One region of the Gemella sp. genome, then DNA from elsewhere that is predicted to be linked to it. Evidence: riboswitches for the same ligand, from Rfam matches in the RefSeq annotation. Region 1 holds a riboswitch; the other holds the start of a gene.
The links. Region 1 has a riboswitch for FMN ahead of ACO6OL_RS00335 (ECF transporter S component). Riboswitches for the same ligand answer to the same signal wherever they lie in the genome.
Positions count from the first base shown of each region.

Region 2: it holds a riboswitch for FMN, as region 1 does, so the genes downstream of both, ribD (bifunctional diaminohydroxyphosphoribosylaminopyrimidine deaminase/5-amino-6-(5-phosphoribosylamino)uracil reductase RibD) here and ACO6OL_RS00335 (ECF transporter S component) in region 1, are expected to answer to the same signal.

Region 1 covers NZ_DBHIUF010000001.1:64,642-72,456, forward strand. The annotation lists gene yycI (two-component system regulatory protein YycI) at 1-462, shown strand, start outside; gene ACO6OL_RS00310 (Dps family protein) at 526-960, opposite strand; gene yidD (membrane protein insertion efficiency factor YidD) at 1,212-1,463, shown strand; gene ACO6OL_RS00320 (rhodanese-like domain-containing protein) at 1,695-2,210, opposite strand; gene hemH (ferrochelatase) at 2,520-3,737, opposite strand; gene ACO6OL_RS00330 (DUF1310 family protein) at 4,063-4,419, shown strand; gene ACO6OL_RS00335 (ECF transporter S component) at 4,594-5,154, opposite strand; FMN riboswitch at 5,361-5,473, opposite strand; gene glmS (glutamine--fructose-6-phosphate transaminase (isomerizing)) at 5,611-7,413, opposite strand.
Region 2 covers NZ_DBHIUF010000003.1:15,509-23,323, forward strand. The annotation lists gene ACO6OL_RS01895 (DUF402 domain-containing protein) at 1-481, shown strand, start outside; gene ACO6OL_RS01900 (NAD kinase) at 462-1,274, shown strand; gene ACO6OL_RS01905 (RluA family pseudouridine synthase) at 1,267-2,145, shown strand; gene ribH (6,7-dimethyl-8-ribityllumazine synthase) at 2,306-2,767, opposite strand; gene ribA (GTP cyclohydrolase II) at 2,781-3,956, opposite strand; gene ACO6OL_RS01920 (riboflavin synthase) at 3,949-4,560, opposite strand; gene ribD (bifunctional diaminohydroxyphosphoribosylaminopyrimidine deaminase/5-amino-6-(5-phosphoribosylamino)uracil reductase RibD) at 4,545-5,615, opposite strand; FMN riboswitch at 5,788-5,912, opposite strand; gene ACO6OL_RS01930 (sodium-dependent transporter) at 6,020-7,363, opposite strand.

The sequences.
Region 1 (7,815 bases):
AGAGGTGAGTTAGATTCATTCCTATTAGAGAAGATGAAGCTGAGTGCAAATTATATTTTTTCTAGTTATAATTCATCTAAAAATGAAGTTATTTATGAGCAACAAATAGATAACTTTAGAGTATTTTCGAATAAGAATGCACGAATAGTTTTTAGTGTCGAAAAAAATGGAGATATAAAAAACTTCACATTAACAGGCGTTTCGAATATAAGAAAAGACAAGAATGAAACATTGGTCTCGTCTAATCAAGCGATAAATAGGTTATATCATGAGGATTTAATTCCTAAAAACTGCCGTGTTCGTACTACTTTAGGCTATTATACTTATATTTCGCAAACGGAAAATCAAGTATTGATACCGACGTGGAATGTAGAAATAAGTGATAAAGATGGACGAGTTAGTAATTACTATGTAGATGCTATAAACCTAAATGTATTGAATAGAAAAGGTTATAGCTCATAGATAGGTGTTTAAATAAAGAAAAAACTATTCACTGCGATAAAAGCAATGAATAGTTTTTTAATATTAGTCTGCTAAGTAAGCTTTTAGCATCCAAACGTTTTTCTCTAATTGAGTTTTTAATCCTAATGCTAAGTCAGAAGTACCTTGATCTCCTTCTTCTTCAGCTACACTCATAAGGTGAGTTAAATCATTGATTAATAATTCGAAGTCGTGGAATACAGCTGCAACCATCTCTTTAGTTGTTTCTTTTTCAGTTGCTTCTTGGATTGTTGCGATTTCTAAAGCACCTTTAAGTGTAGAAACTGGACGACCTCCGATTGCTAATAATCTTTCAGCTGCTTCGTCTAAAGATTCTGTTGTGTAGTCATAGTAGTTTTCAAATACTTCGTGTAGTGTGTAGAAGCTACGTCCTTTTACATACCAGTGGAAGCTGTGTAATTTTGTGTATAATACTGTTAAGTTAGCAACAAGTTTGTTTAATTCTGTTTTACGTGTCATTTTTAATTTTTCTCCTTTATTTTTAATTTATGATTAAATTATAGCACTATGAATTTCTCATGTAAAGTTAATAAGCTCATAAAAGTTATTGAGAATTATTCTCTAAAAAGAATGTTGATTTATCAATGTTTCCTGAGGTGAAAAATTATAAATGATAATCATTATTTATGATGAAGGCTGGGGATTTTGGTTGAATAAGTTGAAATAAACATTTTATGTTGATAAAATTATTTATGAAAGGAGTAGAATCGATGGCAAGATTGTGCATATTTTTAATAAATTTATATAGGAGATACATATCTCGTTACACAAAACCAACGTGTAGATTTTCTCCTACATGCTCAAGTTATGCTTTAGAGAGTTATAAGAGATTTGGTTTTTTCTTAGGGACGTATTTAACGGTGAAGAGGCTGTTAAAGTGTCATCCCTTTTATAAAGGTGAGTACTTTGATAATGTACCTTTGTTTAAAAGGGATATTTTCAAATTTACAAGAAAAAAATAAAGAGGCAACGGGAGAAAGTTGCCTCTTTATAGGGCGAAATTGTTTTTTGATAAAATAATAATCATGTTTTGCCAAAAAAAGGGAGTCGATTTAGCAAAAATAATTTTTTATAAAATTTATCTGTTTAAAGTGTTTGTGAAGTAAATCCTCATAATTATCCACAAATTCTAAAATATATACTGCAAGAGTGAGGTAAACCCTTATAATTATCCACAGATGCAAGGGTTTATACTATTTATCGATGCTATTTCCTGCATCTAGCCATGCGGCAATTCCGCCCGGGAATCTATAGACATTTTTGTATCCTGCTTCTTTTGCTAATACTGCACCGACGTGGCTTCTTTCACAGGCTACAAAACCGCAGTAGATAACTATTTTTTTATCTTTATTGTCTCCTAATGTTTTTAAGAATGCTTCTTTTTCTTCTGGTTTCAAATCTTTCATTTCTTTAGGTAGACCAGCGTTAACAGCACCTTTTATTTTTGTTTTTTCAAAACGATCTGCAGGAATTGTGTTAATTAAAAGCATGTCTTCTTTGCTATCGATAGATTTTTTTAATTCGTCTGCACTGATTAGGTTGTAGTCCCCTGTTTTTGTTGCTTTAACTAATTTTATCGATGCTTTCTCTACTTCGTTTTCTTTTCCATCTTTTGCAGAACGGTTAAGGCCATCTCCACTACTGCATCCTATTAAAGACACAGAAAGTAATATACTCGATAAAGCTAGTGTAATTTTATTTTTTTTCATAAAAGTTAGTCCTCCTTTAATTTTCACTTTTATTATAACATAAAAGAGTGAATTTTTAAACTAAATATAAAATAAAATTTAGCTAATTTAAAATTATAGATTATCGTAATATTACATTTATATTTATATGTAAGCATAAATTTATACTTTAGAATATAGTATAAATAGTAAAATAATATATAGTTTATTAAAATGATATTCATAGGTAGAGTTACAATAAGTTTATATATTTTGTGCAATTTAAAAACTCTGCTACTGGAAAGAAGGTAACAGAGTTTTATTTTAATTTTGGAAAAAATTTATTCAGTTTTATTTTCTACTTATTATCTTTTTTATAAGATGGAGGATTTTAATTTTTGTATTAGTATTTTTGTTAGCTAACATTTTTTTAACGACATTTGGCATCTCTAACTTTTCGTCATCTTTTTTATTGGCTAGCATTTTTTTAACGAAGTCTGGCATTTCAGGCTTTTCACCATCTTTTTTATTAGCTAGCATTTTTTTAACGAAGTCTGGCATTTCAGGTTTTTCACCATCTTTTTTATTGGCTAACATTGCTTTAACGAAGTCTGGCATTTCTCCTGTTGGTTTATCCATTTCATTAAATGTTGTTTTCTCTGGATTATGAGAAATAAAAGGATTGTTTTTGTTAGCTTCAATCGTTGATACAAGAGCCTCAATTAAACGAGAATCGTAGTTCGGCATAGGTGGTCTATGATAAGTCACTCCAAACTCCTCGCAAAGTTCTCGACATTCAACATCGTTATCGAAAAGAACTTCGATGTGCTCGCTTATAAAGCTAAGTGGAACAAATATATAATGCTTAGGATGTTCTTCTTGCTCTCTTAAGTACTCGAGAACATCAGGTTTAATCCATGGCATCCCAATATCACTTTCACTTTGCCAAGTATTCGTATAGTTTTCTTTTTCAAGACCTATTTTTTCAGCTATAAGTTTTGTCATATCAAAAATCTGATCTACATATGGATCATTATACTTTAAAGCAATTTCGGGTACGCTGTGTGCAGAAAAAACTACCTTGTAGCTATCTTCTTTTACTTTTTCAGTAATAATTTTTTTGATTTCATCTGCCCAGAATTCAATTAACTTCTCTTCTTTGTACCAAGATTTTATTATATTGAATTTAATTTTATCACTCTTAATAAATCTTTCGTAACCCATAATAGAGTAGAATGAATAATGTGGTTCAAGAATTAAACAAATACATTCCTCTATACCATCATCTTCCATTTTTGAAATTATATCAGGGATATAAGGTGAAGAAAATTTATTGGCAAAGTATACTTTATATTCATCTTTTACAGATTCTCTTAAAAGTTCAACTTCTTTAAGTGTTATATCTTGAAGGGGAGAACCATCAATGCGAAGATAATTTTTTAAAAGTAGATTGATTTCTTCGTCGTTAGGACGGACTCCTCTTCTAATATTTGTGAAAAATTTTGTTATACCTTCGAATGTATATTCTTCAGGTGTTCCATATGTCATTACTAAAATAGCTTTACTCATTTTATAACCTCTCTAAATAGTCTAGTCATGTATAATTATAACATTTTTTGTACTAAAACACACGTATTAATAAATTGTTACAGATAACCATTATTGATTAGGAATAAAAGGTGTATAAAGGCGATTTAATATGTTTATTTTACTGATAGGCAATTATGGCAAAATAAGGTAATTGAGGTTGTTTTGAGTTTGATAAAATTGAATTTAAAAAAACTATTGCAAAAAAGTCTAAAAAGTTATAATATAAAAGTTAACTAAAAAAGTTTACTAATAAGGGAGTTTAAGAATCTCCAATTGGTTGAAGAAAAAAGGAGGAAATGTTTAAATGAGAAAGAAAATATTTGGAGCGATAACTTTTATTGCAGCTGTTGGTGGCGTTATTTATATGAAAAATAATCCTAAATATAAGGAGATTGTTAGAGTCGTGAAGACTGCTGATGCACGTGGTTTTTATGAAAAAATAATTTTAGAAAAAGATAAACTTGCATTTACAGCAAAAGCGAAGATTAAAGATTATAAGATTGATTATGAGAGTATTAGAAATGTCGGAGAGAAAATCTATGCTCGTCTAATAGTTAATAATGATGAAAAATTAAATATCGATACAGTGATAAGTGAGAAAGATACGAATGTAGAAGAAGTATCACATTCAGAAAAACTGGATGAATTATTGAATAAATAGCAGTTAAGGGGGCAGAAAATGATTTTTTTTATTTTTCTGCCCCCTTAACTTGGATTTTCTTGAATAATTATGATAAGTATTTCCTAGGAAATTAATAAAAAAGGAATCCTCCATTACAGTAAGGTGATGTAATGGAGGATTTTTCATGGTTAAATTAATTAGTATCCAATATTATTATGCGAAACGGCTACGAATACTAGTTGGTATTGATTTATAAACACTCTTAGTAACGAAGAATAAGAATGTTACTAAGGCACCTTTAAGTAGGTTGAATGGCACGATACCAACAGCTACGATTGTTTTTACATTAGTCACGATGTCTGCTAGATTCATAATATATCCATATGCTGGAAGTAATACGAAGTAGTTAAGAAGTGACATGAATACTGTTATTGCTAGTGTTCCTAAGATTCCACCAATAATAGTCTTAGCAGTACCTTTTTTATAGAAAAGAACGATGATACTGATAAAAGTGAATTCTACTACTATATTAGCAATCGATCCGATTGGTTCATGTGATAATAAAGCGAAGTGTAGGAAGTTTTTTAAGAATGATACTAAAAGAGCATCTTTATATCCTAATAATAACAACGCCATGAATAGCGGGATGAACGTAAAATCAAATTTTAGAAATGGTGGCAAGAATGGCACAGCAAAACTAAAAAAAGATAGAAGTAGAGCAATAACTGCAAGCATACCACTCAAAACTAGTGAGTGAACATTTTTTTTATACATTTAAAACCTCTTTCCTATCTTCATAGGCAATAAAATAGCCGCAATATTATTCTTAAAAAGGTGTATTCTAAATCACGTTAGATATAAAAAACACCACTTTAAAAATTTTAAAGCGGGACTGAAAGGTATGAAAAATAAGCGTTACACTTAAGCGAAGTACAGCAAATATACATACGTAATGTACTGTATGTGTAAGTTTATTTATTCTATATCTTCTATCATCCAGACTGTACTGTCGGTTTTGGAATTTCACCAAATCTGCTTGCGCTCGCGGACTTTGACCGCCGGTCGGGAATTTCACCCTGCCCCGAAGATAATTAAATTTATTATTTATACGTTTATTATAAACCGAAGTTGCTAGGTTGTAAAGTGAAAAGGTTTAACTTTTTTTAAAAAATAGATAAAAGCAGCTCAGAAATAATTTTCTAGAGCTGCTCAAATATTTTATTTTTAAAATTATTCTACTGTTACTGATTTAGCTAAGTTACGTGGTTTATCGACATCTAGTCCTTTAGTGTAGGCTGCGTAGTATGCGAATAGTTGTGTAACTACGATACTTGCGATTGGAGCAAGATCTTCGTTTACGTTAGGGATAGCGTAGTCACCTTTACGAGCTAATTTTTCTAATGTAATAATTAGAGTATTAGCACCACGGCTAGCTACTTCACTTACGTTACTACGTGTGTTTAAATCTAGTTTAGCGCTTGTGATAAGAGCTACAACAGGTGTTCTTTCTTCGATAAGAGCGATAGTACCGTGTTTTAATTCTCCTCCGGCAAATCCTTCTGTTTGAATGTAAGAAACTTCTTTAAGTTTTAATGCTGCTTCACATGCACTATAGTAGTCGATTCCACGTCCGATATAGAATGCATTACGCTCTGTGAATAAGTTTTTAGCTAAGTCTTTGATAGTTTTTGTATCATCTAAAATTGATTCGATTGCAGAAGTAATTACTGATAATTCTTGCTCGATATCAAATTTAGGTTGTTTAGAAAGTTGTTTAGCTACTTCATAAGCTAGTATGCTTAATGTTGCGATTTGAGCAGTGTATGCTTTAGTAGAGGCAACGGCGATTTCAACACCTGCATGAAGTAATAATGTGTAATCACACTCACGAGATAAAGTTGAAGCATCAACGTTAGTAAGTACTAAGAACTTATAATCTGCACTTACGCTACGTAATTTTGTAAGTACGGCACGAAGGTCAGCTGTTTCTCCTGATTGAGAAAGGAAGATGAACATTGGTTTTTTAGATAATAATGGTACGTTGTAAGCAAATTCTGATGCTAAGTGTACCTCTGTAGGAATACCAGCCCATTTTTCAAAATAATTTCTTCCTACTAAACCAGCGTTGTAACTTGTACCGCATCCGATAATGTATAATCTATCAGCATCTTTTACATTGTTAATAATTTCGCTGTCAATATTAACATCATGTCCATCGAAGTAGTGAGAGATGATGTTACGCATAGCTCCTACTTGCTCATGAATTTCTTTAATCATGTAATGTTCGTGGATACCTTTATCGATTTCTCCAGCGTTTAAGTTAGTTGAGAAACTTTCACGCTCTACAACATTACCTTCTTTATCTTCGATAGTTACGCTATCTTTTTTCACGATAACAAATTCACCATCGTTGATTTCTAAGAAGTTGTTAGTATATTTAATCATTGCTAAAGCATCACTACCAACATAGTTTTTATTTTCTTCTCCTAGTCCGATAAGAAGTGGACTCTTATTTTTTGCTACATATAATGTGTCTTTATCTTCAGTATCGATTAAACAAAGTGCATAAGAACCTTGAAGTTTTGATACAGCTTTTTTGAAAGCTTCTTTAGTGTCAAGACCACGGTCACTATAAACCTGTACTAATTGAACGATAACTTCAGTATCAGTTTCAGAAACAAGTTCTACACCTTTGAAAAATCTTTCTTTAAGTTCTTGGAAGTTTTCGATAACTCCATTATGAACTAAAATAAAACGTTTGTTGAAGCTTTGGTGAGGGTGAGAGTTAGTTGTGTTAACTCCACCGTGAGTAGCCCAACGTGTATGACCAATACCTAATTCTAGGTGAAGTCCTTCAGGGATTAGGGCTTCTAGATTTTTAATGCGACCTACAGACTTAGTAACGCTAGCTTCTCCGTTAACAACACCAGCGATACCAGCTGAGTCGTATCCACGGTACTCAAGGCTGCTAAGTCCATCAATTAAAAATTTAACTCCATTTGCTTCTCCAACAAATCCTACAATTCCACACATATTAAAAATTCCTCGCTTTTTTATTTAATTTATTTTTTATAGAAAGTACTATAAAGTTTTATACCTATGCTCAAAAATATTATACTTCATTGAGTTTAATATACTCCTTCGAGTTTATGTAAATCTTAAAAGAAGACATAATGAGCCTATAGAGAGGTGATAATGATTTTGAAGGGTGATTATATCTAATACTACGTTCCTTAGATGGTGCATACGCTGTGGGAGCGACTTAAAAATCGTGATTTCGAAGAAATCGATTTTGTCAAGTCGCCCCCGCACAGTTTATTAGATTTCAAAAGAGCTTTTTAAAGCGAACTTTGAAATCAATAAACCACTGCGACTAGGTATGATTTAACATACATTGAGAAATATTATACTTTTATCTATCATAAATATTCCGTC
Region 2 (7,815 bases), on a different contig from region 1:
TAAAAATGTTGTGCTAGAAGCGGATGAACAAGTTCTAATTTTAGCTAACAATAGAACACTTGTCACAGAAAATGATGGAAGAACCTGGGTCACTAAAGAAGTAGCTTTAGTATATTTTCATAATGAATGCTGGTTTAACATAATTTGTATGTTTAGGGAAGATGGGGTACATTATTATTCTAATTTAAGTAGTCCATTTGCATATGATGTAGATGGAGTGAAATACATAGATTATGATTTAGATATAAAGAAATATCCTGATGGAAAGTATTTCTTACTTGATGAAGACGAATATAATCAGAATAAAGTTCGCTATAAATATGGAGAAAAAATAGATAAAATTTTGAAATATAACGTGAATAAACTTCAAGAATGGATTGATAAAAATCAAGGAGCGCTTGCACCAGATTTTGCAGATGTGTGGTTAGAAAATTATGAAAAAATAATGGGTGAAGATCAAAATGTTACAAGGAAAATTTAGTGTAGAAGTAAGACATGACGAGATTTCAGAAAAAATAGGATTACAACTGAAGGACTTTCTATTATCGAGTAAAATGATAGAAGATAAGGAAAATCCTGATTATGTTTTTGCGATTGGTGGAGATGGGACTGTACTTCGTACTTTTAATAAATATATGGATAAGTTAGATACGGTAAAATTTTTATCAATTCATACAGGGCATTTAGGGTTTTATACAGATTATTCTGCACAAAACTATGAAAAAATATTCTTTGATATGTTAGCGTTAACTCCAAAGATTGAAGAATATCCATTGTTAAGAGTAAAAGCATATTGCTCTAATGGAGATTTGGTTTCTGATTATTATTCTTTAAATGAAGTGACTGTAAACAATCATACAGGAGTAACTTATGCGGCGAAAGTTTATATTAATGGTGTTCACTTTGAAAGTTTTAGAGGGGATGGTTTATGTATAAGTACGCCGACAGGTTCTACAGCTTATAATAAGAGCTTAGGTGGTGCTGTAATTCATCCGCAATTACCATTGTATCAGGTAACAGAAATTGCAGCTTTAAATAATCTTGTTTATAGAACACTAGGGAATCCATTAATCTTATCTCAAAATGATGAGCTTATGATTAAACCTATGAGACCGGAAAATCATCGTATTACAGTAGATCACATGCATTATAATTATGATAGTGTAGCCAAAATAAAAATAACTTTAGCAAAGGATAAAAAGGTTTCTTTTATTCGTTATAATGAAGATAGCTTTTGGCAACGAGTGAAGAGATCATTTATAAAAAATGACTAATATTATTTTAAAATATACAATTCGAGAAGAACAAGTTTTAAGGGAGTTTCTATTAGCGAATAATATTTCCAGAAAAACTTTAACAAGAATAAAGTTTGATAGTGATGGGAGTATAAAGGTAAATGGTAGAGAAGAGAATGTTAGATATCTTTTGAAGATAAATGACATTATAGAGATTACTTTACCTAGTGAAAATTTTAGTGAAGTTGTTAGATTTATAGATAAGCCTATTGATATTGTTTATGAGGATCCTTACTTCTTAATTGTAAATAAAGAGATTAATTTACCCTCAATACCATCTAGAAATCTTGAGGATGAGTCACTTCTTGAGAGAGTAAATTATTATTTTAAAAAGAAAAAGATTAATACAATTCCTCATATTGTTACACGTCTAGATAAAAACACTTCGGGATTGGTATTAATTGCCAAACACAGACATGTTCATGCATTGTTTAGTAATATGGAGATAGATAAGTATTATACTGCCTTGGTAAATGGAAAAGTAAAAAATAACGAAATTATTGAAGCGCCTATCCGACGAGTAAGTTCTAGCATTATAGAACGAGAAGTAGGTGAAGGTGGAGAATTCGCTAAGACTGAATACTGGTTAGAAGAGTATATTTCAGACAAAGATATCAGTGTTGTCAAACTAAAACTTTACACAGGTAGAACGCACCAGATAAGGGTACATATGAAATATAGAGGCTATTCACTCCTTGGCGATGGATTGTATGGTGGAGATATGAGATTAATACCCCGTCAATCGCTTCATTGTAGCAACTTAGCATTTATCCATCCTATAACTGACGAGATGATAAATGTTAGAGTAGATTTGCCTAATGATATGACTAATGTTATTATAAACAAATAAAAACTCGAGGTATGGAGAAAATTTTTTCATGCCTCGAGTTTGTTATATTAACAAATTTCGTAAAGATATAAATTATCAAATTTTGATTAACATAAAGAATGTACAGAGTTTTATTTACGCTCTCTGATTTGACTTCAGTATAGTAATTAAGTTTAATCTCTTAAATCTGTTTAGTTAAATCTATCATCTCAAGAAGACCTTGGGCGCAATCGCTACCTTTGTTTCCTGCTTTTGATCCCGCTCTTTCAATAGCTTGATCGATGTCTTCAGTAGTTATTACTCCGAACATAACAGGGATATCACTATTAAGACTAATGTGACCAACACCTTTTGCAACTTCATTACAAACTAGGTCATAGTGACTAGTACTTCCACGAATAACACTTCCTAATGTAATAACGCCATCGTATTTATTTGTAGCTACTAATTTTTTAGTGATAAATGGAATTTCAAAAGCTCCTGGAACCCAGTAAACATCGATATTTTCTTCTTTTACTTCGTTTCTAATAAGTGTGTCTTTAGCTCCACCTAATAATTTAGAAGTAATAAATTCGTTAAAGCGAGCTACTACAATCGCTACTTTAATATCTTTTCCTATAAATTTTCCTTCAAATGTTGTCATAATAATATTCTCCTTATATATCTAATAAATGATTAAATTTAATTTTTTTTGTTTGTAAATAGTATTTATTTTCTTTTTGTGGTTTTATATTTATTGGAACACGGTCTACTACATTTATTCCTAAAGAACTTAGTTGTTCTACTTTATCAGGATTATTTGTAAGAAGTTTTACCGATTTAATACCTAAGTAATCAAGTATGTCCACGGCTATAGTATAATCCCTTTCATCGGGAGCGAATCCTAGCTGTACATTAGCTTCGTAAGTATCAACCCCTTGCTCTTGCAGTTGATAGGCAAGAAGTTTATTTCTTAATCCTATTCCACGTCCTTCTTGTCGTAGATAGAGAACAGCCCCACGACCTAAGTCGGAAATTTTTTGAAGTGCTGCATGTAGTTGTTCACCGCAGTCACATCTATGAGAAGTGAAGACATCTCCAGTTAAACACTCTGAGTGAACTCGTATTAATAATGGTTCTTCAGAAGTTAAATCACCTTTGCTAATAATTAGGTGTTCTTTATTAAATTCGTCTTCGAACAGCTGTAAATCAAAATCTCCAAATTCTGTTGGTAACTTTACTTTCACGCTGTCGTTAAATGACAAAAAACGTGTTAACTCATCTAAATCCACGACTGTTAAATTCCATTTTTTAGCGAATTCATACAAGTCATCTCTTCTAGCCATAGTTCCATCTTCATTCATAATTTCACAGATATATGTAGCTTCTGTACTATTAGCTAATCTTGCTAAATCTAAACTTGCTTCTGTGTGTCCGCGACGAACTTTAATTCCACCATCACGACCGATAAGTGGGAACATATGACCAGGTCTATTGAAATCCTCTGGTTTAGAATTCGGATTTGCTAATTCTTTTATGGTTGTTGCTCTTTCAAAAGCTGATATTCCCGTAGTTGATGTTTTATGGTCAACGCTAACTGTAAACGCAGTCTGGTGTGGATCTGTATTTTTATCTAACATAGAGTGTAGATTTAATCTTTTTGCAATCTCAGTTGAAACTGGTGCGCAAATTAAACCACGTGCATGTTTTGCCATAAAGTTAACAGTTTCACCAGTAACTAGTTCAGCTATTCCTACTAAATCTCCTTCAGCTTCTCTGTCATCATCATCAATAAGAACGATTAATTTTCCAGCTTTTAAATCTTCTATTGCTTGTCTTACGTTATTAATCATTAAACTTTCCTCCAAATAGTTTTAATTGAGCTTTAATATATTTCGCTAGTATATCTGTTTCTATATTTACACTATCACCAATTTTTAATTTTTCTAAGTTTGTATGCTTAGCTGTATGTGGAATTAGCGACACTGTAAATTTGTTGTTATCACAAGTTACTACTGTTAAACTTATCCCATTAATAGTAATCGAACCTTGGTTTATAATTTCACCTTGGAATTTACCTGGATAAGAAAAAGTAAGTAGAATGGCATTTTCATCTTTTTGCCTTGCTGCTAACTGTGCTAAACCATCACTATGTCCCGAAACAATATGACCTTCAAATCTGTCTGAATGTCCCATTGCAGGTTCTAAGTTCACAGCATCATTTATTTTTAAATCTTTAAATGTGGTTCTTTTATAAGTCTCTGGCATAATATCTACAGTGAACTGCGATGAACTTTTTTGAACACATGTTAGACATACGCCGTTTACCGCCATACTATCACCAATTTTGTATGTTTCTAGTAAATTCTTACTTGCTTGAATAGTCAGTTTTATACTATGACTAGATTTAATAATTTTTACTATTTTACCTTGCTCTTTTATTAATCCTGTAAACATTGAGAAACTCTCCTTCCTGAGATACGTATATCTTCACCAAGTTTAGTAATCTTAGTATCGTGAAGTTGTATTTTTTCATTTGTTATCCTATTGCTAGTGAATGATGAAATGTTATTTCCACCCAAAAGAGTAGGGGAGACATAGGTTATGACTTCATCCCAATAACCGCTAGCTAAAAATTGATCATGAATGCTCGGTCCACCTTCAACATAAACTGATTGAATACCGAGTTTTCCGATTTCTGATAAAATTTCTTTTATGCTGAATTCTTTAGGTTTAATGAGAGTCACATGTGAGGGTAAGTTTTCGTGTTTAACTTTTGTAAAAATTATAACTTCAGATGAACTATTATTAAATAAATTAAGATTACTCTTTTCAAAGATAGACCCCTCAGCATCTAGTACAATTCTTTTTGGTGGGAAAAGGGATGTATTAGCACCAAGTAATGTAGGATTGTCTATTAACACAGTTTTTGCGCCTACGAGAATTACTTGATAATTATCTCTTTCACTTCTGACAAAATCATAGACTTCTTTACCGGTAATTTGAGTTCTTTCGTTGGTAAAGGCTAGTTTTCCATCGAGACTAGTGGCTTGTTTTAAAACTATATAAGGTCTTTTTTTACTATGAAATAGATTATAAGCGTAGTTTAAATTGTAAGCCTCTTTTTCAAGGATACCGGTTATTACTTCTATACCATTATCTTGCAAATATTTAATTCCTTTTCCGCTAACAATAGGATTAGGATCTAATTGAGCAACAACTACCTTAGAGATACCCATTTCTACGATAGCATCTGTACAAGGTGGTTGTTTACCTTTATGATTACAAGGTTCTAAAGTGACGTAAAGTGTTGAATTAAATAATTTTTCAGGAGTTTCGCAAGTAGAAATTGCATTTTTTTCAGCGTGTTCACACCCATAGCGAAGATGCGAACCCCGTGCTATAATTTCATTATCTTTCACAATAATTGCTCCTACCAAAGGGTTAGTATGTGTGTATTTAGCACCACGCTTAGCTTCAAGAAGTGCAAGTTTCATAAAATATTCATGCATATTATCAACTCCTTTCTAAATAATAAAAATCCCAATTACATTTGAAGTTCAAATTTAATCGGGATTGATGGTTAGTTTTATATTCGGTTAATAGACCTTAGTGCTCTTAGATACACTATAGGCTATAAAAATATTCTCAATAAAGCATTAGGTGTTTTTATCCTAATGTTACTAATTTCTTCTCCCATCCAGACTTTACTGTCGGTTCTGGAATCTCACCAGATCAGCTTGCGCTCACGGACTTCTAGTAAACTAGTCACCGCCGGTTGGGACTTTCACCCGACCCCGAAGAAATATTTAATTCATGAATTAATATTAACACTAATGAAAACGATTGTCAATGATAAAAAATAAAAACTATCACAAAATATAAAATATACAATGTGATAGTTTTGTTTAATTTATTATAAGAATTGTGCTAAACAAACGATAAGGATAATAACTGGAAGTACATATCTTAGTAAGAATAACCATACTTTAAATAATACTAGGCTAGATTTTTTATTTTCATCTATGTGTAATTGTTCTAGAGCTACTTTTTTATCAAGTACATATCCTGTGAATATTGATAAAGCAAGACAACCAAGTGGCATTAGAATATTAGATACTAAGAAATCCATTAAATCGAATACTGTTTTTCCAAATATTAATGTATTAGACAGCGATCCGTAAGATAAGGCAGAAGGAATTCCAACTATGAAAGTTAAGATTCCGATAATTACACTAAATTTAGTACGGTTAGTGTTTCTTTGATTAGTAATGTTTCCTACATTAATTTCTAACATAACTACTGATGAGGTAATAGTAGCGAATAAGAATAATATTAAGAATAAGATGTAGAAAATTTTACCGAATGCCATATTGTTGAATAGCTGTGGTAATACTATGAATAATAGACTTGGTCCACCTTCAGACTCCATACCGAATGAACTCATCGCAGGGAAGATTGCTAATCCAGCCATTACAGAAACTGCAATGTTCATTAACACAACTGAAATACCAGATTGAACAAGATTAGTTCTTCTATCAAGGTAAGAAGCATATGTAAGCATAGCTGTAACCCCGATTGATAGTGCGAAGAATGATTGTCCTAGTGCGAATAAAATTCCAGAACTAGTGATTTTAGTGAAATCTGGTTTTAAGAAATAAGTAACACCGCTCATCGCGTTAGGTAATGTTAGTGATCTTGCGATAATTACTAGGAAGATAATGAATAATAGAGGCATCATGATTTTTGATGCTTTTTCAATACCTTTTTGTACACCACGAGATACAATATAAATATTCAATAAGATGAATAATGCTTGTGCTCCTAATGCGATCCAAGTGTTAGAAATAATACTAACGAAAAGTGCCGCATGATCAGTAGTAGAGTGTACTCCAATAGCATCTGCAATTGAAATACCAAGATATACTAAAATCCATCCGCCGATAACACTGTAGAATGATAGTAAGATGAATAGGGCGAATCCACCGATATAACCAATAACATTGTATTTTTTATTTTTTCCTAATTTACCGAAAGTTCTAATCGCTGAAACACCAGCGCCACGACCTAGTACAAATTCAGCTAGAAGAAGTGGTAAACCAATTAATAATGTGAATATAAGGAAAACAAGTAAGAATCCACCTCCACCATTAGCTGCAGTCATATACGGGAACTTCCATACTGCACCTAGTCCTATTGCAGAACCAGCAGAAGCAAGTATGAATCCTATTTTAGAACTCCATTTTGAATTATCTGACATAAAATTTTCCTCCTAAATTTGATTTTAAAAATAAGTAAAAGCTATTTAGAAAATACTAAATAGCTTTTTAGAAATATATATTATTATACTCAAAGACCATTTAGTATTTTACCAATGGCCGAAAAACAAACTTAACTAGCCATTGTAGACATCGTTGCACTTATATCTACAATGCTATGAGATATAAGTGCTGCTAAAATGGCACAAAAAAGTATTCTCTTTTACTAGTTAAAATAGTGTTTTTCATTATTGAGTAGCTCCTTTTTATAATTGTTGTTAAAATCTTAACATTTATCTGAAAATTTGTCAATTGTTTTTTTGTAATCTTTATGAAAAAATAGAAAAGACATTAAATTTTCGATTTTAATAAAAAAAGTCTGCGTTTGAGTTAATGCTAATTTATGAAAATTGTTTTAATTGATAAAAAATATCGAATAGGGGATAAGTTAAAT